2 regions of the Heyndrickxia sp. MSNUG genome follow, and region 2 is predicted to be linked to the other one. Evidence: riboswitches for the same ligand, from Rfam matches in the RefSeq annotation. Region 2 holds a riboswitch; the other holds the start of a gene.
What was found. A riboswitch is a leader RNA that binds a small molecule or an ion and turns the genes downstream of it on or off. The one in region 2 is predicted to bind S-adenosylmethionine.
Positions count from the first base shown of each region.

Region 1: another riboswitch for S-adenosylmethionine. It lies ahead of AABM38_RS19875 (methionine ABC transporter ATP-binding protein); the one in region 2 lies ahead of AABM38_RS05130 (sugar ABC transporter substrate-binding protein).

Region 1 is NZ_CP150978.1:3,956,639-3,963,839, reverse strand. It holds gene AABM38_RS19895 (TrkH family potassium uptake protein) at 154-1,494, shown strand; gene AABM38_RS19890 (potassium channel family protein) at 1,507-2,163, shown strand; gene AABM38_RS19885 (chromate transporter) at 2,338-2,913, shown strand; gene AABM38_RS19880 (chromate transporter) at 2,910-3,440, shown strand; SAM riboswitch class I at 3,672-3,776, shown strand; gene AABM38_RS19875 (methionine ABC transporter ATP-binding protein) at 4,003-5,016, shown strand; gene AABM38_RS19870 (methionine ABC transporter permease) at 5,006-5,671, shown strand; gene AABM38_RS19865 (MetQ/NlpA family ABC transporter substrate-binding protein) at 5,692-6,519, shown strand; gene AABM38_RS19860 (DUF445 domain-containing protein) at 6,730-7,201, shown strand, end outside.
Region 2 is NZ_CP150978.1:1,034,109-1,041,309, forward strand. It holds gene AABM38_RS05125 (dynamin family protein) at 1-2,510, shown strand, start outside; SAM riboswitch class I at 2,662-2,769, shown strand; gene AABM38_RS05130 (sugar ABC transporter substrate-binding protein) at 2,875-3,975, shown strand; gene AABM38_RS05135 (sugar ABC transporter ATP-binding protein) at 4,189-5,694, shown strand; gene AABM38_RS05140 (ABC transporter permease) at 5,696-6,700, shown strand; gene AABM38_RS05145 (formate/nitrite transporter family protein) at 6,997-7,201, opposite strand, start outside.

The sequences.
Region 1 (7,201 bases), 1.9 Mb from region 2:
AAAGTCCACAAGGCTATTATCTTTTAGCCTCTGGGGGCTTTTTTGTTTTGCATAATTAACGGTGTCATTTATGATTCGTTAAGATTATTAGTCCCTGCCAAAGAAATATTACTAACAAAATTCCTCATACTAAGAGGAGAAGGAGAAAAAAACATGCGCAGGAAAATGCTTTTTAAGCTGGAGCCTCCGAAGGTACTTGTCTTTGGTTTTGGGACGATTATCCTATTGGGTTCGCTGCTGCTTTCACTGCCCTCTGCTACGACTGACGGCAAAGGGTTATCCTGGCTGGATGCTTTGTTCACAGCTACTTCAGCAACCTGCGTAACAGGGCTCGTAGTAGTCGATACAGGTGATACCTTCACACAGTTTGGTGAAATGGTCATCCTTTCGATGATTCAGATCGGCGGGCTTGGATTTATGAGTTTTGCCACACTGCTGGCATTCATCCTTGGAAAAAGAATCTCGTTAAAAGAGAGGCTGATCATCCAGGAATCATTGAATAATGCCACGGTTGAAGGTGTGGTCCGGCTTGTAAAGCGGATTCTGATTTTTACAGCCGTTATCGAGATTGCCGGCGCTATCCTGTTATCTCTCAGGTTTGCACAGGACATGGCTGCTGGTAAGGCCATCTATTTTGGTTTTTTCCATGCGATTTCGAACTTTAATAATGCTGGATTTGACTTAATGGGAGAGTTTCACGGGCTCACTGCATATGCTGATGACCCTGTTATCAATATAACCCTAATTTCACTGATCAGTTTAGGCGGGATAGGGTTCATTGTAATGAATGAGCTTTTTGAATATAAAAGCACAAAAAGGATTTCACTTCATTCTAAAATGGTACTGTCCGTTTCCAGTGTTCTTGTACTTGGCGGTGCGCTGCTGATCTTTATACTTGAATATAACAATCCAAACACTTTGAAACCTTTGACTATGGCCGGAAAAATATTAGGTTCCTTTTATCAATCTGTCACGCCAAGGACTGCCGGCTCCAATACATTGAATATTGGTGACTTAACACAAACGACATTATTCCTGATTATCTTCCTGATGTTTATCGGGGCATCCCCAGGTTCAACGGGTGGCGGCATTAAGACAACCACATTTGCCATCCTGATGGGCGCCGTGAAAGCGCAGATCCGAGGCAGGGAGGACGTCACGTTCTTTGGCAGAAGAATGGACTACAGCATCATTTATAAATCACTTACAGTAACACTCATGGCACTATTCTTAATTATTTTCGTAACAATGGTGTTGACCATTACAGAACCGGGAAAAGATTTTCTGATGTTATTCTTTGAGACAGTATCCGCCTTTGCAACAGTTGGCCTCTCAATGGGGCTGACTCCCGAACTGTCACCACTCGGGAAAATATTGATTACATTTACGATGTTCGCGGGCCGGATTGGACCGATGACACTTGCTTTTGCAGTAGCGAAAAAAAGAAAAGAAGATCATTACCGTTATCCTGCTGGAAAAGTGATGATTGGGTAGGAGGATATTTTTATGGCAAAGCAATATGCAGTAATTGGGATGGGACGCTTTGGTTCAAGTGTAGCGACTTCCCTGTACAATGAAGGAAACGAAGTACTGGCCATTGATAAAAAAGAGCAATATATCGAAGAATATAAAGAGCATGTCACCCATGCGGTGATCGGCGATTCAACAGATGAACAAACTCTCAAAGCTGTTGGAATCAGAAACTTTGATACCGTCATTGTGGCGATAGGCGACGATATCCAGGCGAGTATTCTGACAGTCCTTATCCTAAAAGAAATGGGAGTAGCCAATGTCGTTGCAAAAGCCCTTAACAAGCACCATGCACAGGTGTTGTTCAAGGTCGGTGCGGACAAAGTCATTTTCCCTGAAAGAGATATGGGGGAAAGGGTAGCCCATCAGCTGATGGCATCTCCAAATGTGCTGAATTTCATCGAGCTTTCAGATGATTACAGTATTGAAGAAATCAAGCTCCCGATGAGCATGGCAGGAAAGAACCTCATTGAAATCAACCTGCGTGCAAAATACAATATCACGGTTATTGGAGTTAAAACCGGTCCTAAGGTAGACATTTCACCGGATCCCGAGAAAACGTTAAGAGCAGAGGACATTCTCATTGTCCTTGGGGAAAATGGTGATTTAAACAAGTTTTCAAAAGTAAAATAAGACATGAGGCAGGGTGCTGTGAGCAGCCTGCTTTTTTATGTAAAAATTTTCTAACCTATCTCTGGTGATAATTTTCCATGCATGTATGGCTATTAATCTATATAATTATTTAATAAGGGTAACGAAATAATTTTCAGCCATGGCTGATATTACGAATAGAAAAGGTGAGAGTGATTGAAACAGGCGGATATATTTTTAGCGTTTTTTCGGGTAGGAATTCTTGGCTACGGAGGAGGACCATCCTCGATCCCACTTGTACATAAGGAAGTAGTAGAAAAATATAAATGGATGGACTCTGATGAATTCAGCGATATTCTTGCATTAGCAAATGCCCTGCCGGGACCAATCGCTACAAAGTTGGCTGGATATATCGGCTTCCGTGAAGCAGGCGTCTTGGGAATGTTTAATGCCCTGGCAGCGACAATTATTCCAACCATTATTTTAATGGTTCTTCTTTTGACCGGCCTGAATGCCTATAAGGATGAATCATGGGTAAGCGGCATGACTCAGGCTGTTGTGCCGGTAGTTGCTGTCATGCTTGCTGTTCTGACATGGGATTTTATAAAAAAATCCGGTGCATCCAAGCTCGGTTGGAAATGGACAGTGGTGGCGCTGGCTGGAAGTTTGCTGCTTATGCAATTCTTGCACGTACACCCAGGAATTTTAATCTTTGTTTTATTGATTGGTGCCTTGCTTAAGAAGGATGCTTCGCCTTCCGAAAATGAAAAAGTGGGAGGAGAGCAGCGATGATTTATTTTAAAATTTTTTGGGCATTTTTTATTCCGGGTATTTTAGGATACGGTGGAGGTCCTGCTTCAATTCCTTTGATTGAAAATGAAGTAGTTGACCGCTACGATTGGATGACGGTTAATGAATTTAGTGAAGTGCTCGCGATGGGTAATGCTCTGCCAGGACCCATCGCAACGAAAATGGCCGGCTATATTGGCTATTCGGAGGGTGGAATCCTCGGTGTGGTTGTCGGAGTATTTGCTTCAGTAGCTCCCTCCTTGATCTTGATGATCGGCTTACTCGGACTGCTGATGAAATTTAAAGATTCTCAGAGAGTCAAGCGACTTACACTCGTCGTTCGTCCAGTCATTGCCGTTTTGCTTGGGGTCATGACATATGATTTCTTTTTCTCCTCCTATGAAGGAGTCGGAGTGCTGCAGACAATACTAATCGGCGGCCTGAGCTTTTTGCTTATGGAAAAAATGAAAGTGCACCCTGCCTATGTCATAGCTGGTGCGCTCGTTTATGGAGCCCTTGTTTTATCATAAACAAGGGTTTTTTTGTTTTGTTAGCTTCACGATATTAAATTGGAATGATGAGAATTCAAACGTCAATTTTCAATTTTGAATACGATGAAAAAACTTCACCAAAAATATTTGGAAAAATTTTCACCTTACTCCTGCAACGATGAAAGCGATGTCATAAATTTGTTCATCAAAATATTATATTGACAAACAAATCAGAAGGTTTTATGATTTCAATTATCCAATTAAATAAGTTACTTATCAAGAGTGACCGAGGGATTAGGCCCTATGACGTCCGGCAACCTCCTTTTAGGAACGGTGCCACTTCCTGCAGAATGATTTCATTCTGAGAGATAAGTCGTATAGATATTTACGATGCCTCTTTCTGTGAATGAAAGAGGCATTTTTTCGTTTAATTCTATCCAATTGATTATTTTAAACAGTTCGGTGGCTAAACCGGGAAGCGCAGACTGCTGCGGGACTAGAAAACGGAAATATGATATTGGTATACCAATAAAGCCTCTTGGTTAACTGGAAGTCGAAATAGATTCCAGAACAGAAGAACGTTTTGATAGGGGGACAAAGCATGATAGAAGTTAAAAAATTGGTCAAGGTGTATGAAACGAAAAGTGGAACTGTAACAGGTGTTGACCATGTTTCTTTAAGGGTAAATAGGGGTGAAATTTATGGAATCGTTGGCTACAGCGGAGCAGGAAAGAGTTCCTTGCTTAGATGCTTGAATCTCCTTGAAAAGCCGACGTCGGGTGAAGTGATTATCGACGACGTGGAGCTTACTTCATTAAATAAAAGTGACCTGCGCAAAGCTCGATTGAAAATCGGCATGATTTTTCAGCATTTTCACCTGGTCAGTGCCAAAACCGTAAGTGAAAATATCGCTTTCGCATTAAAAGCAGCTGGGAACCAAAAAGGGGAAATTGATAAAAGAGTAGTCGAGCTTTTAGATATGGTGGGGCTTTCTGATAAAAAAGATGTGTATCCTGCACAATTGTCGGGTGGGCAAAAACAGCGGGTGGGCATTGCCAGGGCTCTTGCGAATAACCCTTCAGTCCTGTTGTGTGATGAGGCTACTTCAGCATTGGACCCAAGCACAACTAGATCGATTTTAGCATTGTTAAAAAAGATAAATATTGAATTAGGAATCACAATCGTTCTAATCACTCACGAAATGGAAGTAGTCAAGACGATTTGTGACAGGATGGCTGTTATGCAGGATGGGAAAATCATTGAGGAAGGAAATGTGTATGATGTGTTTGCCAACCCGCAGCAGCCGTTGACAAAGGATTTTGTCAACTCGATCCTTCAGTTTGATCTCCCGGAGAGACTGCTTGAGGAGCGTCAGGGAAAGATCATTAAAATTTACTTCCAGGGTGCGATTGCTGAGCAATCAGTCATTTCTGATGTGTTCCAAAAATTCAAAGTAAGAGGAAATATCCTTCATGGAAAGATTGAATACATACAGGAGATCCCGCTTGGAATTTTTATCATGGAGATAACAGGTGACCACAATGAGCTTGATCGTGCTATTGAGTATATTGCGTCAAGAACAAGAAATCTGGAGGTGATTCATGATGCTGCCTGAGAGTCTGATTTCCCTGCTGCCGGAATTGAACAAAGCATTCTTTGAAACAATTTATATGGTCGGAATATCAATCGTTGTAGCAATCGTCATCGGACTGCCAACGGGGGTGCTGTTATTTGTCACAGACAAGGGCTTATTCCTTGAAAATCAAATCTTTAAAAATATCGCAGGTTTCATTGTAAATATGATTCGTTCAGTCCCATTTATCATCCTCCTGATAGCCCTGCTGCCATTGGCAAACCTTATTGCCGGCACGACTATTGGGCCAACAGCAGCTTCGGTTTCGTTGTCGGTCGCTGCAATTCCATTCTTTGCAAGAATAGTAGAGCAGAGCTTCCGGGAAATCGATAAAGGAGTAATCGAAGCGGCAGTTGCAACAGGTGCAACCCCATGGATGATTATAAAGGATGTCCTCATTCCAGAAGCCCGTCCTGGAATTGTCCAGGGAGTGACCATTACGATCATCAGTCTTGTTGCTTACTCAGCGATGGCCGGGATTGTTGGAGGCGGCGGAGTTGGCGACCTTGCGATTCGTTTTGGCTATTATCGTTATGACAATACCATCATGATTACTACGGTTATTATTCTAATTTGCCTGGTCCAGCTCATTCAGTTCGGCGGGGACAGAATTGCAAGATTAGTAGATAAAAGATAAAAAAATTGGGGGTTATTTTAATGAAAAAGCTTGTGTATTCACTCATTTTATTATTATCAATCGGATTGCTTGCAGCATGCGGCAGCGATTCAGCTTCAAATGGAGATGCGAAGGAAGACAAGAAGGAAGTCACATTTGGAGCGACTTCCGGTCCTTACAGTGACATGGTTTCCAAGGCAATCAAACCATTGCTTGAGAAAAAAGGATACAAAGTGAAAGTTGTGGAATTCAGCGATTACATCCAGCCTAACTTAGCTTTATCTAAAGGGGACCTGGATGCGAATCTCTTCCAGCACAAAGTGTATATGGAGAATTTTGCAAAAGAGCATGATCTTGAATTATCAGAAGTTATTGTTGTCCCAACGGCTCCAATGGGAATCTATTCAAAGAAATTCAACTCACTTGATGAAGTAGCCGAAGGTTCTGCCATCGCTATTCCCAATGATCCAACGAATGCAGCCCGCGCATTCTTGATTCTTGAAGACGCAGGTTTGATTACCCTTGACCCGAACGCTGATCCACTGACTGTTTCCGAAAAGGATGTAAAAGATAACGTCAAGAACCTGCAGTTCAAGCCAATTGAAGCAGCACAGCTGCCAAGAGCAGTAGAGAGTGTAGATCTTTCAGCCGTTCCAGGAAACTTTGCACTGGCAGCAAAAATGAACCTGCTTGATGCCCTCCAGCTTGAAAAAATGCCTGACCAGTACCGCAATCGTGTTGTCATTAATACAAAAGACGAGAATGCACAATTTGCGAAAGATATTAAAGAAGTAGTAGAATCAGCAGAATTTGAAAAAGTAATTGATGAAGAGTTTAAAGGCTTTGGTAAGCCTGAGTGGATGGAATAGGCTTGTACTTAGCAGTTAGGTTTATTTTCGTCGCAATATATCTTTTATAATAGTCATTACCAAGTCCCCTGAGACCTGATGAATATTCAGAGTTTCATGGGACTTATTCATTTTTATGGCGCTCTCCCCTATAAATTGGTTAATATATTAACAGAGATTTCTTTTTGTTATGCTAACGGAAAAAACATAAATGGTTACAGAGGGAGAATTATGAATACACAAGATAAGAGATCAAGACACTTGGCAGCTATATCGCTGGCAATTATGGGAGTAGGTTTCCTCGCAACGATTCCGTTTCAGGAATCATTCATTGGAAAACTATTAATGGGCGGATTTGAAGCTGGCCTTGTAGGCGGACTTGCTGACTGGTTCGCCGTTACTGCGCTCTTCAGGCACCCAATGGGCATCCCGATTCCACATACTGCACTCCTGCCTAAAAATCGTGAAAAGGTGACACACGCATTAATCAATATGCTCGAGAATGATTGGCTCACGAAAGAGAGCATCATGGATAAGTTCAAGCAGATTCATATTCTGGATAAAATTTTTGAGACAGTGGAAAAAGAACTGCATTCTGATTCTGTGAAAAAAAATATACAATCCTTCAGTCTTGAGATTGCGAACAAAGTTGATGTGGAAAAATTTGTTCCTTCCATTGAAAAGGAGATCAAAAACTTCCTGC
Region 2 (7,201 bases):
AGAAGAACATGGGTGACGCGTTTCTTGAGCTTGGCCTGCTGCCTTCAGCAGAGGATTTGTATCTTTCCATCCAAACGGAAAGCACAGTCCTGAAAATCGAAAGCGGCCTGCAGCTATTATCCCTTTACATAGAACAGGGAAGTTTAGATAAAGCTGTGGCTGTCGTTAAGCAAACTGTTGCGCTGGATCCAGACTATCCAGGAGTGACCGAGATCGCACGTGCTTTTTTTGAAGAGCACCAAGATTGGAATAATGCTGTTGAACTGGCTGTCAATGAAGGGGTTCGCACGGGTTCGCCACGCTGGTTCGATGTGTTGACACAGTATGTGGACCAAGGGAATACAAGCACATTCGAACCAGCATATTTCAATACGGCTTTATCTGTGTTATTCCAAGTAGATCGCAGCCGTTTTGAACAGCTTGCTGTTTCATTATGGCAAAGCTACAGAGGCCAGACAACCTATATGACATGGCTGCGAGAATTCAATCATCTGTTCAGTGGAATGGATGGGAATAGAAGGGATGGCTGGAATCAGCTATCGGCTGTATACCAGGATGCCTACTTTGAATTGATTAATGGCGATCGGCTAATCAAGGAAATTTCGCCTTTGATTCCAGATATGCTTACTAATTGGCTGAAAATCACCACTCCTGCTAATAGCCTTGTTTCAGCATCATCCATCATTGCCTGGAATGAGGTGTTTCCATCCACAATCAGCGGGTCTGCCATACATGATGCCGAGACGCTCATCTTGAATTCGCGTGAATATCATGAAGGCTATGAAGATAGCATGAAGCTGTTCACAACAATCATCAAGTGGGCTGAAGAGCATGAAATCGAAGTTGGCAATCGGATTAAGTGGATGGTGCAGGAACTGAACGAGTCCAATGTCCATAACCTGCTTGTAGCAGGTATTTCAGGAAACGGAAAGTCTTCGTTTGTTAATACGATCATCGGAGAAGACTTGATTACTGCACCTACAGCAGCGGTCATTCGTTTCAACGATCAGCAAAACACTGAAATCCTGGAGATTACGGACACAGTTGTACGTGAAATTACGGATGTAAATGATTTTCAAGAAGTGGCAGGCGTACGCCGCCAAACACATAAGAATGAAACAGTTATTGATTTTAAAGCCCAGTTCCCGTTCCTGCGTGAGCATGAACTCGCTTTGATCGACACACCGGGGGTCAACCGCAATAATTACGACAAGCATCCGTTGTTTAATTACCTGCGTTTTGCAGACAGCTTACTGTTTGTTCTTAATGCGAATGACCCATTCACAGATAAGGAAAGAGAGATCCTTTCGAAGATTTCGGAGTACTTCCCTAACCTGCCGATCCACTTCCTGTTGAATAAAATGGATGTTATCTACAGCCAGCAGGAAGCGATTGAAGTATTTGATAGTACCTGGTCTGAAATCAGTCAATATTACCCTGATGCTAAAATGTTTGCCTTCTCATCAAATTATGAAAAGCAGCAGCAGCTAAAGGATTTCTCTGATTTCCTCAAAACAAATCGAAACGCCATCAACTTTGAAGAAGAGCGAACGTCGAAATTACAATTCTTTGTCAGAAGGGCGATTACTTATTTGCTTGATAAGCGGATCGAAATCGAAAATAACCATATGGAATCCATCAGCTGGAATGAAGAAATGGTCGGTAAGCTGAACGGAGCCATCAATCAGCTGGGAGATATTGAAGAGGAAAAATCACGCTCAATCCAAAAATCGTTCCGTAAAATTAAGGACGACACCCGTGCTGAAATCATCGAGAAAATTCCAGAACTGCTCCGCGGCTGTACGGATTTAGTGACGGAAGAGAGTGATTTTGGAAGGCTGCATGATGAGATTGATAAAGAAATGAATATCCGAATCCAGGAGTATCTGGATAACACGGTGCTTCCTAAATTCCATGAATCTCTAGAAGGCTGGGTACAATTTTCAAAAGAAGAATTCGATCATAGCCAGTCGTATCTGAACGAAATGGCTGAAGGCTTCAATGCGATGTATGGGGATGAACGGATTAAGCTCGAATGTGATTTCAGAGTGCTCGATGACTGGCGCCGAGATGCTGACAGGATGACAAATGGTGTCCATTATGAAAAGGTCAATATCATGCACAGATCGACTCCTCAGCAGTTCTTTTTAAAGAGTGCTGGAAAGCTTCTTGGAGTGCTGCCGCAAAATAATACGATGCTGTACAACCGTTATAAAACTTATCTTGAAACCGAAGATTACTATGAAATCGCTGTTTCGATTGCCAATAAATTTCTTCAGCAATTCGAGATTTTCGAAAAATCGATTGAGCGCGATGTGAATTTATTCTTTAAGCAGCCTTTCATTGCTCTTGAGCAAGCTGTTGAAGAGGCACGTGCAGAAATTGAATATGGTAAAAATGAGCTTGAAAAAATGAGAGTGAACCCTGAGTTGTACCGTGATCCATTAACGCTGTATGAAGTAAAACTGCGTCAATATGAATGGATGACGGCAGCTGGCAGAAGGGAGTAACTAGGAAAAGGAAGATTCCTGATTTGGGGATCTTCTTTTTTTATCCAGTCAAAGACGAATAAAATTTAATTTTCGAAATAATATTGACAATATGAGTATAGGAGATTAAAGTAAGTTTATCGATTTGCTCCGTTAACTTAATAAAGAAATTCTCTTATCAAGAGTGGCAGAGGGACTGGCCCTGTGACGCCCGGCAACCGTTCCATATGGAATTGGTGCTAAATCCTGCAAAACATTTTTATGTTTTGAAAGATAAGAGAGGAAGAATCCGTCTGTTCTTTTACGTTGATGAAACCTCTCTTTTCTAGGGAGGTTTTTTTATATGGTTGGAAAAAAGCAAATCATTCTTAAAGGGGGAAAAGACATGAAAAGAAATGGTTTGAAAAAGGTATTTTTAACAGCTGTTACGGCAGCGCTTTTGCTGACTGGCTGCGGCGGCGGGGAAACAAAGAAAGCAAGCGGACCTGTTGAAGGCGTTCCTGACCGCTTTGCCAAAGGGGAAGAAGTGAAAATCAAGGTCATCCGCAAGATTGGCGGCGATGACCATACAGCTCAGTACTTAGCTGGTGCTAAAGCAGAGGGAGAAGCGCTTGGCTTCAAGGTCGATGTATTCACTGCAAATGGCGACACGGCAAAATTCCATGATGCGATCAACCAGGCGCTTCAGCAGGATTATGATGGCTTCCTCATTTCACACGGAGATGACGCAGCGACAGTGGATGATGTCAAAAAGCTTGTTGAAAAGGGAAAGAGTGTTGTTACATTTGACTCGATTGCTGACATTGCCCAGGTTAAAGGAGTCACTCTTACTTCCCAGGACGATGAAGCACTTGCAAAACTTGCTCTAGATCAGCTTGTAAAAGAACAAAATGGTGAAGGAAATATTGTATACCTATGGGTGGATGGTTTCCCGCCAATGGTGAGAAGAAATAAAGTTTATCAAGAAACATTGAAGGCTAATCCCGGCATTAAAGAGGTTGAGAGATTCGGAGTGGCAGCTGCCGATACAAGCGTCCAAACTCAAAACGCAGTAGCAGCGATGCTGAACAAACACCCTAAAGGTGAAATCGATGCGATTTTTGCAACTTGGGATGCATTCGCAATTGGTGCTGCCCGTGCGATTAAGGAAGCCGGACGCGATGAAATCAAAATCTATGGAATCGACGTCTCCAATGCGGATCTACAGGAAATCCAGGGAGAAGGAAGCTCATGGAAATATACTGCAGCAGTAGATCCTAAATTAATTGGCGCAGTAAACATGAGAATCCTAGCGAAAAAGCTAGCAGGGGAAGATACACCTCCAACTTATGACCTTGAAGCAGCCCTGATCTCACAGGAAAAACTTCAGGAGTCAAAAGAGGCGGTCAACATGGTCAATCTTGCAGAGATCATCACAGGCTGGGGACAATCAAATGCCTTCGAAGAAGATTGGATGAAGAAATTAAAGGAACACTACAAAAAATAAGCTGTTTTGCAAAAGTATAGTAAGTTTTAATGAAAAGTGACTGCACGTCCAACAGTTTATACTTATAAAAATAGCAAGCATATTTTTTTATTGGCGAACTGGAAATGAACGAAGAGAAAGTTAGTATAAGTAATACAATAGAAACCATCTCCAGCAGACACTCTCATTTTTAGAGTGTCTGCTTTACAGATTAATAGGGGAGGATGAATCCGGATGACTGCTAAGAAACTTGAGATGAAAAGCATTACAATTGATTTTCCAGGTGTGCGGGCTCTGGATCATGTGGATTTTACCGCAGAAACAGGGAAAATCCATGCTTTAATCGGGGCAAACGGAGCCGGTAAATCCACTTTGATGAAGGTACTATCCGGAGCTTATGATCATTATTCAGGCGAGATTTTCTTTAATAGAGCAAAATTAGACATCCATGTGCCTGGGGATGCACAATGTCATGGAATCCAGACTGTGTACCAGGAGGTCGATACCGCAATCATCCCTTCGCTGACTGTGGCTGAAAACATTATGCTGAACCAGACTGTACAGAGCATGGAAAATAAGCATTGGATCAATTGGAAGCTTCTGTTTAAAAAGGCGGAAGAAATCTTATCGGGCATAAATTTTCATATTCCTGTGAAAAAACTGGCCGGCGAGCTGACTCTTGCAGAAAAGCAGATTGTGCTGATTGCTAGGGCCATTTCCAGCAACTGTACCTTTTTAATTTTAGATGAACCGACAGCACCGTTAAGCCATTCAGAAACGGGGCAACTGTTCAGGATTGTCCGTGACCTCGCGAAAAGAGATGTCGGAATTGTGTTTATATCCCATAGGATGCCGGAAATTTTTGAACTGTGTGATGAACTGACTGTCATGCGGAACGGAGAGTTTGTTGTTAAAAAGAATACCTCTGATGTGAATGCGAACCAGGTTATTGAATATATGCTCGGACGGAAGCTTGAGGATCAATTTCCGCCAGGGAACGGCGTGATCGGAGAAATTCTTCTAGAAGCAGATGGCCTGACCGATGGAGAAAAAGTCAAGAACAACCGTCTTCATGTAAAAGCGGGAGAAATCGTTGGCGTCGCCGGCCTGGTTGGAGCGGGCAAAACTGAACTGTGTAAGGCTTTGTTTGGAGCTGTTCCTAATGTTACGGGTACAGTGAAGTTAAGAGGAAAGAATCTTAGGATAAACAGCCCGAATGCTGCTGTAAAGGCAGGGATTGCTCTTGTTCCAGAAGAGAGGCGGAAGGAAGGAGTCCTTGTATCGGAATCAGTCGCCTCTAACCTAACGGCTGTTAACCTGAAAAAATTCAGCAAATTCCTTAGCTTCATAGACAGGTCAGCAGAAAGAAAAACGGCTCAGGAATATATCGAGGCATTAGGAATCAAGACACCCTCAGTGTCGGCTAAGGTTGAAAACCTTTCAGGGGGCAACCAGCAAAAAGTGGCGATTGGCAGATGGCTGATCGCTGATGCAGAGGTTTACATATTTGATGAACCAACAAAAGGTGTGGACGTGGGTGCGAAGAGGGACATTTTTGAACTGATCGTTAAACTGGCTGAGCAGGGGAAAGGTGTTATTTATGCATCTTCTGAGCTGTCAGAAATTATTGGGTTCACCAATCGTGTTTATGTCCTCTATGATGGCGAGCCGGTCAAAGAGCTTGAAACGGCAAAGACAACCGAAGAAGAATTATTATTTTATTCAACAGGAGGCAGATAGGATGGACGCCAAAATCCCTTTGCAGCACAACACTCAGCCGAAAAAGACATTCGAATTGTTCCAATTCTTATATAAGTATGGGACCATCCTGACTATTTTTGTTCTCATCGCCGTTTTTGCGGCAGCGAATCCTTCTTTTATCAGTGGGGATAACTTGATCAATATTTTAAGATCGATTTCCATCGTCACAATCATAGCGATTGGCATCACCATTTCGCTTACAGTTGATGGTTTTGATTTATCTGCTGGTTCAGTGGCATCACTATCAAACGCAGTAGTAATCTCAATGTTCGTCTGGTTTTCGCAGAATACGCTCATTGCTATTTTATCAGCCATTGCCGCTGCGCTGATCGTCGGGGCAATCAATTCTTTCGCGATCGTCAAGCTGAAAATACCTGATATGCTGATGACGCTGGCGATGATGTTCGTTATTCAAGGAACGGCCCTTACCTATACGAAAGGTGCCACCGTTTCAGAAAATATGATTATGCCTGATGGCAGCTTTTCAACAGGAACAATCAGCGCTTTCTTTGCTAAAATTGGCCAGGTGCCCTGGATCATCCTCATCATGGCTGTAGCCGTTATCGTTGTACATATCTTCCTGACCTATACAAAACATGGCCGCTATATGTACGTGATAGGCGGCAATAAAGAGGCTGCGAGACTGTCAGGGATACCAGTAAACCGTTACAAAACAGCAGCATACCTTTTATCAGCATTGTTTGCTGCTATTGGGGGGATTGTTCTCGCATCCCGCGTAATGACATCAGAAATCAGTGCTGGATCTCCTTATTTAATGGACTCGGTAGCGGCAGCATTTATCGGATTCTCCGTACTGGGAGCAGGCAAACCTAATGCATTCGGTACCTTTATCGGCGCCGTGCTGATCGGCATTCTCCAAAATGGACTTGTGATGATGTCAGTTCCTTATTATGCGATGGATATTGTAAAGGGAGCCGTGCTTGCATTCGCCCTTGGCATCACTTATTACAAGCAAAAACACTGAGGTAAAACATTGATGTAAAACATTGATGTGTATCCATAAAAGAATGGATGGCCGTAATGAAAATTAAATGGAGGCAAGAGAGAAGAATTTTACCTTGATCTTTTTAGGCATGATGGCAAGGTTGAAAAAAATGGATGATCACCTGCACGTTGAACAGCTGAAGAAAATCTGAAAATACTTGTCTCCCTGGAACTAAAGATATCGAACTCACCTGGATATAGAGGGAATATCCAGGTTTTTTATTCAAAAAAAAAGATGAAACCATTGCGGTTTCATCTAATATCGATTCATTAAAATTAATCCTCAAAAAACGGCTTGTTTGCAAAATAGTACATCCATCCCATCATGATTCCGCCGCCAATCAGGTTGCCGATCGTGACAGGGATGAGATTATGGAGTACACCTGTAAAAGTAACGGACTCAGGCTGGTCAAGCACCATGCTGATCGCAAATGTACACATATTGGCGATGCTATGCTCATAGCCAGAAATGAAAAAGCAA